Regions from separate parts of the Collinsella sp. CLA-SR-H006 genome, predicted to be linked through region 1. Evidence: riboswitches for the same ligand, from Rfam matches in the RefSeq annotation. Region 1 holds a riboswitch; the other holds the start of a gene.
What was found. A riboswitch is a leader RNA that binds a small molecule or an ion and turns the genes downstream of it on or off. The one in region 1 is predicted to bind thiamine pyrophosphate.
Positions count from the first base shown of each region.

Region 2: another riboswitch for thiamine pyrophosphate. It lies ahead of thiM (hydroxyethylthiazole kinase); the one in region 1 lies ahead of thiC (phosphomethylpyrimidine synthase ThiC).

Region 1 is NZ_JBBNPD010000004.1:98,534-103,896, forward strand. Features, by position in the region: gene AAA069_RS03870 (aminopeptidase) at 1-1,225, shown strand, start outside; gene AAA069_RS03875 (YaaA family protein) at 1,352-2,161, shown strand; gene AAA069_RS03880 (hypothetical protein) at 2,185-2,700, opposite strand; TPP riboswitch at 2,763-2,879, shown strand; gene thiC (phosphomethylpyrimidine synthase ThiC) at 2,871-4,205, shown strand; gene thiD (bifunctional hydroxymethylpyrimidine kinase/phosphomethylpyrimidine kinase) at 4,398-5,228, shown strand.
Region 2 is NZ_JBBNPD010000001.1:323,439-328,801, forward strand. Features, by position in the region: gene AAA069_RS01500 (patatin family protein) at 1-733, shown strand, start outside; gene AAA069_RS01505 (thiamine phosphate synthase) at 835-1,530, opposite strand; gene AAA069_RS01510 (thiamine-binding protein) at 1,527-1,868, opposite strand; gene thiM (hydroxyethylthiazole kinase) at 1,872-2,711, opposite strand; TPP riboswitch at 2,763-2,873, opposite strand; gene AAA069_RS01520 (HAD family hydrolase) at 3,037-3,945, shown strand; gene AAA069_RS01525 (LysR family transcriptional regulator) at 3,956-4,852, shown strand; gene AAA069_RS01530 (5-methyltetrahydropteroyltriglutamate--homocysteine S-methyltransferase) at 5,007-5,363, shown strand, end outside.

The DNA.
Region 1 (5,363 bases):
TGCCGAGGGCCGCACGCTCAAGGCCGGCGACAAGGTGTACGCCGCCAACCACGGCAAAGACCTCATGCTCGTCAACCTGGGCACCGCCCCGCTCGAGCAGGGCTTTAACATCCTGGGTGCTCACGTGGACTCGCCGCGCCTGGACCTTAAGCAGAATCCCGCCTTCGAGGCCGGCGACATGGCCTACCTCGACACGCACTACTACGGCGGCGTCAAGAGCTACCACTGGGTGGCCTCCCCGCTTGCACTCGTGGGCGTCATCTGCAAAAAGGACGGCACCACCGTCGACATCAACATCGGCGACAAGGCAGACGATCCGGTCTTTACCATCTCCGACCTGCTGATCCACCTCTCGAGCGAGCAGATGTCCAAGCCCGCCAAGGACGCCGTCGACGCCGAGATCCTCGACGTGATCGTGGGCGGCCGTCCCGTCAAGTTTGACGAGGACGACAAGGACGCTCCCAAGGAGCCCGTCAAGCAGATGTTCCTGGACATCCTCAAAGAGCAGTACGGCGTCGAGGAGGAGGACTTCCTCTCCGCCGAGATCGAGGTCGTGCCCGCCGGTCCCGCCCGCGACATGGGCCTCGACCGCTCCATGATTTTGGGCTATGGCCACGACGACCGCGTCTGCGCCTACCCCTCCATGCTTGCCCAGATCAATGTGGCCAATGTCGAGCGCACGAGCATCACACTCATCGTCGACAAGGAGGAGATCGGCTCCGTGGGTGCCACCGGCATGACGAGCCTCTTCTTCGAGAACACCGTCGCCGAGATCATGACACTCGCCGGCGAGGATAGCCCGCTGGCCCTGCGCCGCGCGCTCGCCCGCAGCCGTATGCTCTCCTCTGACGTGTCCGCCGGCTTCGACCCGGGCTACGCCGGCAAGTTCGAGACCAAAAACGCCGCCTTCATGGGTCGCGGCCTGTGCTTTAACAAGTACACGGGCAGCCGCGGCAAGGGCGGTTCCAACGACGCCGATGCCGAGTACGTGGCCCTCGTCCGCGACATCATGGACGAGGCCGGCGTGGACTTCCAGACCTGTGAGCTCGGTCGCGTCAACGCGGGCGGCGGCGGCACCATCGCCTACATCATGGCCAAGTACGGTATGAACGTCATCGACTCCGGCGTTGCCGTCCTGTCCATGCACGCCCTGTGGGAGGTCGCCAACAAGGCCGATATCTACGAGGCCTATCGCGGCTACAAGGCCTTCCTCGAGCGCGCCTAACCAACCCTCGTAAGGCGCACCAAACCAGCCCTTTATAACTTGCGGTGGAATACGGACTAACCTGGCCTTCAACCGGCCCGCGCAGACCGCATTCCACCGCAACTTCTTTTTGGCAGAGGAGAGTTCATGCTCCAGGTCATCGTTTCACCCGCCAAGCAAATGCGCGCGGCACAAGATGCTTTTGAAGTTCAGGGGATTCCGCCCTTTGCGTGCGAGACTGCCCAGCTGCACCATGCGCTCTTGGACATCGAACGAACCGAAGGCGACAGCGGCCTACAAGCTCTGTGGAACGTCAGCGACAAGCTACTGGCCCCTTGTCTCGACATTTTGCATGAGTTCGAGCCCATCTTGGGAAACGGCGATCTTGCCGATTCCGGTATCGCCCGTCACCTCTCCCCTGCCGTCATGTCCTATCACGGCATTCAGTACCAGAGCATGGCGCCCGAGGTGATGGATTCCGCGCAGCTCATATGGCTGCAAGACCATCTATGGATCCTCTCCGGCCTCTACGGGTGCGTTCGCCCCTTTCATGCCGTCGAACCGTATCGGTTGGAGATGGGCGCGAAGCTCGCCGTTGACGATGCCCGAGACCTCTACGCGTTTTGGAGCGACAAGCTCGCGCGGGCTATCGCCCCAGCAGGCTCAAACACCACGATCGTCAACCTCGCCAGCGTAGAGTATGCCAAAGCCGTTCTGCCCCACCTCACGGGCGACGCCACGGCCGTCACATGCCTCTTTGGCGAGGGTATCCGCAACGGCAAGCCCATCCAGCGCTCGACCGCCAGCAAAAAGGCGCGCGGCTCCATGGTGCGGTGGATGGCAGAAAACAAGCTCGAGGATGCAAGCGAACTTACCACATTCAACATCGGCTATCGGCACATCCCCGAGCTTTCAGACAAAAACACCCTGGTTTTCATGAACGCGCAGGCACAATAGGCCCGTCGTTTCCAAACACCCCATTACTCCGCCAAGCCATCGGCCTTTGCAATCTCGCTCGTCGAGCCATCTTGGTAGGTAATCTTAACGTGCTCTACGTCGGATACCGTAACGCCCGACGGAGGTTCCAGACGCCACTCCGTCAGAGCGATATCCATGGTCGTGGGCACATCGCCCTGATCTTTGAGCTTCACCATGAGTGTTTTGAGTGCCTCATCAAACGTCACGCGTTCGATTTCTTCACCCGGAATAGACCCGCCGCTCAACTGCAGCTGCACAAACTCGTCGCGCGGATACCAGTAGTCGCCCGGTGCGGCCACCGTGTTACCGCCAGCGACCTTCACCGTCATGATCGGCAGGGCATCGTCGGCCTCAAACTCCCAGGCAGCGCCGCCGCGACCGCCAAACGTCCAAATACAAAAGGCAATCACCAGCACGGCAAGCACCGCAAAGCCAATCGCGACCAACCCATGGTGCGCACGGCCCTCCTCGGCCGATATGTCCCATTGCGTCTCTCGATATAGATGCTTGTCTTCCATGTACGCCTCCCCACAGGCACGCTCGTTGGCCCAATCGTACCCATTCAGGCTATACTTGAGCCCATGACATAACGGGGAGCTTGCAGGACAAGACGGCAGGCTGAGATTGGGCGCGCCCGCCCTGACCCGCAAACCTGATATGGGTAATGCCAACGAAGGGAGCCGTGCCAATGAGCACACAGACCGAGCACAAGCTCGTCACGCAAATCGACTTCGCCCGTGCCGGGCAGATCACGCCGCAGATGAAGGAAGTCGCCGAGCGCGAGCATCGCGACCCCGAATACATCCGCGAGCGCGTGGCCGACGGCCGCATCGCCATTCCCGCCAATATTGTGCACATCAAAAAGGGCATGCGCGCCTTTGGCGTCGGTGAGGGCCTGTCCACCAAGGTCAACGTGAACTTGGGCATCTCGGGCGACAAGGCCGATGCCGCCGAGGAATGGAAGAAGGTCAAGATCGCCGAGGACTTTGGCGCCGACGCCATCATGGACCTCTCCAACTCGGGCAAGACGCGCCAGTTCCGCCAGCAGCTCATCGACGAGACGCCGCTCATGGTAGGCACCGTCCCCATGTACGACGCCATCGGCTACATGGAAAAGCCGCTGGTCAAGCTCACCAAGGACGACCTGTTCGAAGTCGTGCGCGCGCATGCCGAGGACGGCGTGGACTTTATGACCATTCACTGCGGCATCAACAAGTCAGTCACCAAGACCTTTAAGGAGACCGGCCGCCTGATGAACATCGTGAGCCGCGGCGGCTCACTGCTGTTTGGCTGGATGGAGGTCACCGGTAACGAGAACCCGTTCTATGAGTTCTACGACGAGTTGCTCGAGATTTGCCACGAGTACGACGTGACGATTTCGCTCGGCGACTCCTGCCGCCCGGGCTGCCTCTACGACTCCAACGACGCCACCGAGACCGCCGAGATGATCGAGCTGGGCAAGCTGTGCAAGCGCGCTTGGGCCGCCGGCGTCCAGGTCATGGTCGAGGGCCCGGGTCACATGGCGCTCGACGAGATCGCTGCCAACATGAAACTGCAGAAGCGCCTGTGCCACAATGCTCCGTTCTATGTGCTCGGGCCACTGGTGACCGATATCGGCGTTGGTTACGACCACATCACCGCTGCCATCGGCGGCGCCATCTCCGCCAGCTCCGGTGCCGACTTCCTGTGCTACGTGACACCGGCAGAGCACCTATGTCTGCCCAACGCCCAGGATGTGCTCGACGGCCTCATGGCTACCAAGATCGCCGCACACGCCGCCGACATCGCCAAAAAGGTGCCCCACGCCCGCGACATGGACGATAAGATGGGCCAGGCACGCCGCAAGCTCGACTGGGACGCCATGTGGAAGTGCGCGCTCGACCCGGTTACGGGCAAGAAGCGCTACGAGGAGTCCCCCGCCGCCACCGAGGGCACTTGCACCATGTGTGGCAAGATGTGCGCCGTCCGCACCGTCAACAAGATCTTCGAGGGCACCACGATTGACCTCGGCATGGAGGACTAACCTTATCGCCGCGATTCGCCGCGATCGCCTATAGGCTCACCGCAGCACCTGCCAATTGTTAACTTGTGAACATTTGCCTGCATTTGCGTAAAAATTGCATCTCGCGCCCGGGTTCGGCATATCGCCGGCCTGGGCATCTTTATAATGCGGGGTAATAGACCCATTTGATTCCGACCGAACAAGGGAGCGAACATGGATCGCAGTAAGGTACCTGCCGTTCTATCCATCGCAGGATCCGATTCCAGCGGTGGCGCCGGCATTCAGGCCGACATCAAGACCATCACGGCGCACCGCCTGTATGCCGAGACGGCCATCACCGCCATCACCGCACAGAACACCCTGGGCGTCACCGCCGTGCAGAACATCTCCCCGGATATTGTCGCGGCGCAGATCGATGCCGTTTTTGACGATATCCGCCCCAACGCCGTCAAGATTGGCATGGTTTCCTCTGCCGAGATTATCGATGTTATCGCCGACCGCCTGAGCGCCTGGAACGCGACAAACGTGGTAGTCGACCCCGTCATGGTAGCCACCTCGGGCGCACGGCTGATTGCCGAAGATGCCGCCGAGGCGCTCACCCGCCGCCTGTTCCCGCTAGCGACGGTTATCACGCCCAATATTCCCGAGGCCATGGCCCTGCTCGACTACGAGGTCGACTCCGAGCGCACGCAGCAAAATGCTGCCATGCTCCTCACCCGCCGCTTTGGTTGCGCGTCTCTCGTTAAGGGCGGGCATTTTGTCAACGAGGCCAACGATGTGCTAGCAGAGCCCGCGCCGCTCGATGACGAAGGCAACCACCTGGGCGATCCGCTCACCACGTGGTTCCGCCACAAGCGCATCGAGACCGGCAACACGCATGGCACCGGTTGCACGCTCTCGTCCGCCATCGCCTGCGCGCTGGCCCAGGGCATGGATCTTGCCGACGCCGTCAACGCCGGCAAGGCCTACCTAACCGGCGCTCTCGCCGCCGGCTTTGACATGGGCAAAGGCTCCGGCCCCGTTAACCATATGTGGCAGTATTAAGACTCGCAGTTCAAAACCACCGCAAAGGGGACAGGCACCTTTGCGGTGGTTCCCACAAACATCTCGATCTGTAACAGTTAGAGTCCATTTTTCGGCCCACCTGTTACAAATCGAGACATCCAAATTCCATTGAGA
Region 2 (5,363 bases), on a different contig from region 1:
GGGCGCGGCGTTTGGCTACAACTTTAAATCGCGCCAGATCGGCCGCGCCATTCGCTACAACAAGGCCTATTGTGCCGACAAGCGCTACGCAAGCGTGACCAGCTGGCTGCGAACCGGCGATATGTTCAATGCCGATTTTGCCTATCACGAGGTGCCCATCGAGCGCGATCCCATCGATTTGGAGACATATCGCGCCTGCCCCATGCGGTTTACGTGCGTGTGTACCGATATCGAGACGGGCAAGGCCGTCTATCACGATCTGCCGTATGGCGATGAGCGCGATATCGAGTGGATCCGGGCGTCATCGGCGATTCCTGTGGCGACGCGTCCCGTTGCTATTGACGGGCATAAGTATCTGGATGGTGGCGTGGCTGACTCTATTCCCAGCGCTTGGCTGTTTGCGCAGGGGTATGACCGCAATATCGTGGTACTCACGCAGCCGGCGGGCTTTGTGAAGCAGCCCAACAGCGTGATGCCCATGCTGCGTCGCGTGTTCCGTCACTATCCGGAGTTTGTCGCAGCGCTTGAGCATCGGCATGAGGTCTACAATGCCACGCTCGATGATTTGGCGCGTCGTGAGGCCGCCGGCGATATCTTTGTGGTGCGTCCGAGCGAATCGGTGAAGGTGCCGTCGCTGTGTCGTGAGCCCGATGAACTTGAGCGCATCTACCAGATTGGTCGCCGCGATGCGGAGGCGACTTTGCCGGCGTTGGAAGCGTATCTGGCGGGGTAAGGGTCGCATGTGGAAAGCGCATCCCGGAATGGAGGTCCAAACTGGGATGCGCTTTCCATTGCTGAAGATGTGAGGCTGCGAATCGGCTGCTCGGCTTATGGCTATGCCTGCTGCCAGGTGTCGACAAGCTCCTTGGCCGCGGCGTAGGGGTCATCGGCGCTGCAGACGGCGCTCACCACAAAGAAGCCGTTGACGCCGGTGGCCTTAAGCTGCGGCAGGTCGGCTGTCTTAACGCCGCCGCCCACCACGATGGGCACGGGGCTTGCCGCGTGGAGTGCGGCCAGGTCCTCAAAGCTCTTGGTGATGATAGAGCCGTCGGCCGCGCGTCCGCAGTCGCGCTTGGTCTCGGTCTCGTGGAGCGGGCCGATGCCCAGGTAGTCGACCAGGCTCATGTCGGCGGTCTTGACGTACTCGAGCATCTCCTCACAACGGGCCGAAAGGCCCACGATGGCGTCGGGGCCCAGCAACTTGCGACAGACCTCGACGGGAATATCGCTTTGGCCCACGTGCACGCCGTCGACAGCAATACCCTGCTCGCGTGCGGCAAGCACACAGTCCAGACGGTCGTCGATGAGCAAGGCGACCTGACCGGTCTTGCCGGCCTGAGCGATTGCCTGCGCGGCGTCGCCGGTCAGCGCGATGATCTCGCGGGCGCTTGCCACCTTGGAGCGCACCTGGATGCAGGTAAAGCCGGCGTCGAGTGCCTGGGCCACCACATCGCCCACGGGGCGCCCGAGCGTGTTTTCGGGGCCGAGTACCAGATAGGCCGAGATATCAAGGTTGTCGCGGATGCTCATCGTGCTTCCTCCTGCTTCTTGATCTGTGCTTCCATGCGTTCGAGCTTGCCGGTCATGGTGTCGGTAAATCCGGGTCGAATATCGGCTTTGAGCACGACTTCGGTGCGGATGCCCTTGCTCGCCAACACAAAGGTTGCGTCGCGCACGACCTGCATGACCTCGTCCCAGTCACCCTCGATCTCGGTGAACATCGAGGTGGTGCGGTTGGGAAGGCCGCTCTCGCGAATGACGCGCACGACCTCGGCGACCTCGGCGGACAGTTCATCGCCGGTGCCGCACGGGGCGATGGCCACGGCGACGAGTGTGTTCATGCCGGCATTGGTTGCGGGCTCGGACATGGCTTATGCCTCCTCGAGCTCGAGTTGGTTATCGGCAATATCCTGGGCGGTCGCGCGGTAGAGCTCGTCGATAAAGGCGACCTTAAAGCTTGCCGGGGCATCGGCGACAGCGGCGGCACGCGAGCCGGCAACGTTGTAGACGGCGGTGCCGCAGACGGCGGCCGTAAACGGGTCGGCAGCGCAGGCGTACACAGCCAGCACGCCGCCTTGCGAGCAGCCGCAACCGGTGATCTTGGACATGAGCGGGCTGCCGCCGTGGGACTTGGCCACGGTCATGCCGTCGGTGATCAGGTCGACTTCGCCCGAGACCACAACGGCGCCGCCGGTGTAGCGGGCGAGCGCCACGGCGGCATCGCGGGCGGCGTCTACCGTGTCGGTGGTATCGACACCGCGCACGCGGCTCAGATCGGCCGCCTCGCCCTCAAGACCCCACAGCCCGGCGAGTGCGATGATCTCGGAGGCGTTGCCACGCACGATGGCGGGCTTGTACTGCTTGAGTTCGTTTACCAGCTGGGTGCGCAGGCTACCGATACCCAGGCCCACCGGATCGAGCACCCAGGGCTTGCCGGCGTCGTGTGCCGCCTTGGCCGCGCGGGGAATCGTCTGTTCGTAGATGGGGAAGAGCGTGCCCATATTGAGGTAGATGGCGCCGCCGCCGGCAACGAGTGCCTCGCCCTCGTCGGGCAGATAGACCATGGCGGCCGATCCGCCCACGGCGAGCTGCGCGTTGGCGACAAAGTCGATCGTCACCGTGTTGGTGATGGAGCCGGCCATCGGATTGGTGGCACGAATCTCCTCCACGGCTTTGACCACATTTTGCTTAAGCTGTTCCGAATCAATCACTGCACATGCCTCCTTGGCATAGAAAAGGGGCGCTGTGCATAGACAGCGCCCCTGTAAAGGCGGCATGCTCCCTACGCCAGCATTAACTGACAGGTTCAAAGGATTGGGCCCATTGCCCTCTCAGCCTTGTGGTTTGCACCGCCGGCACTCCCGCATCGAATCTGTTGTTCCCTATACTAGCGCACCTGCCAAAAAGGGACAGGTTTATTTTGGCAGGTAACAACTGGGACTTTGCGTTTTCCCAGATGAAACCTGCCGAAATAAACCTGTCCCTTTTTGGCAGGTCGGTACAATAGATGGGATTAAGAATGACCGAGGGGACCTTATGATCAAACTTGTGCTGACCGATATGGACGATACACTGATTCCAGCCGGGCATGACGGCGCCAGCGACTACGCCATTGAGGGTATTCATGCCATGCAGGCGGCGGGTTTGCACTTTGGGCCGGTTTCGGGTCGTCAGCCGTCCGCGATGGGCTGGATGTTCAAAAACCGTTCCGAGTGTTATTCGACCGGTGCGTTCTGTAACGGCCAGGTGATGTTTGTCGACGGCGAAGTAGTCGCCTCGCGCGCAATCGATAACGATGCTCTGATGCGCTTAGCCGATTATTTTGAACAGGAGACCGACGATACGTATTTGAAGGTCTACCGTCTGGGTGATGACTTTTGGAATAACGATGCCTATTGCGTGACAAGCGATCCCGAGCGTGTGCGTCGCGCCATGAAGTCAGGCGGCAACGCGTGGCTCAAGGGCGAAGAGGCTCCCTGTCGTCCTGTCGTTGACGATGCCCCGGTATACAAGGCGAATATCTGGAGTGCCCGTTCGCGCGAGGAGCTCGCCGAGCTGCGCGAGCGTGTTGCCGCTGAGGTGCCGGAACTCTCGCTTGTGTTTCCCAACAACCGCGTGCGCCTGTTCGACGTTCTTCCGACCGGCTGGGACAAGGGCTGCGCTGCGCTGGAGCTGGCGCGTGCTTTGGGCCTGACGCCCGACGAGGTGGCCGTATTCGGCGATTCCGATAACGATTTGCCCATGATCGATGCCGTTCCCAACTCCGTTGCAGTCGCCAATGCCAACGAGGCCGTCACGGCTGCCGCACGCTGGCATATCGGCGCTGCGGCAGATGATGCGGTTGCCGGGGCTCTGCATCAGATTGCCGCCTGCGCCGCGACGGGGGAGATGCCGTCGTTTATGAGCCAAATGGACGCGGCAGGTTTTGGCGTCACGAACGTCTAGGGAGAAGGCTATGAAGCTTCAGCAGCTCAGATATGTTGTTAAGGTTGCCGAATGCGGTAGCATCACCGAGGCCTCGCGCCGGCTCTTTGTGTCGCAGCCTTCGATTACCGCGTCGATCCGCGATCTCGAAAACGAGATGGGTGTGCATATCTTTGAGCGCACCAACAAGGGTGTCATTGTGTCCGAGGAAGGCGAGACCTTCTTGGGGTACGCGCGCCAGGTGCTCGACCAGGCCGACCTGCTCGAGGGCAAGTACAAAGGTACGTCCGAGCAGGTGCCGCACTTTAGTGTGAGCTGCCAGCATTATTCCTTTGCCGTTAATGCGTTTGTCGATGTGATCCGCGAGTTCGATGCCGCGCGCTACGACTTTACCCTGCGCGAGGAGCAGACCCACGAAATTATCGAGGATGTCGCGCATATGAAAAGCGAACTCGGCATCCTGTATCTGTCGGAGCACAATCGCGAGGTCATCGAGCGCATGCTTGCCGCCAACGAGCTCGTGTTCGAAGGGCTCTTCTGCGCCACGCCGCATGTCTTCGTCTGCGCCGACCATCCGCTGGCGAGCCGCTCCAGCGTGACGCTCGAGGATCTGGAAGACTACCCGTTCCTGTCCTACGAGCAGGGCAGCTACAACTCGTTTTACTATTCCGAGGAGCTGACCTCGACGTTCGAGCGTCGCAAAAATATCCGCGTGCGCGACCGTGCGACGTTGTTCAATTTGGCCATGGGCCTCAACGGCTACACGGTATGCTCGGGCGTGATCAGCCACGAGCTCAACGGCCCCGGCATTATCTCGATTCCGCTCGACGTGGACGAGTACATGGAGATTGGCATCATCACGCGCAAGAACACGACGCTCACGCGCTACGGTCGGGCCTATATCGACGCGATTCGTCAGCATATCTAGGCTGCTGTGCTCCGCACGGTTCAAGTCTCTTTATGACAGTCCAGACTGATATAGGAAGCATCTATATCAAACTGTTATAAACGTATATTTTACGATGACCATATGAGCGCTCATACTCTGTCCCAGTAAAGCAACCAATGCAAAGGAGATATCTATGAGCACTTCGATTCAACCGAACGCGCCGTTTCGCGCCGATATCGTCGGCAGTTTTCTTCGTCCGCAGGCTGTAAAGGATGCCCGTGCCGCCTATGTCGCGGGTAAACTCGACGCTTCCGGCCTTAAGGCCGTCGAGGACGAGGCCATCCGCGACTTAGTGGCCAAGCAGAAGGCTGCCGGCCTGCAGGTGATTACCGATGGCGAGTTCCGCCGCAGCTACTGGCACCTCGATTTTATGTGGGGCCTCAATGGCATTGAGCGCCGCGCCTCGCGCACGGGCTACATGTTTCACGATGAGGAGACTACCGCCGACACCGCCGTGGTAACCGGTCCCATTAGCGGCGAGAACCATCCG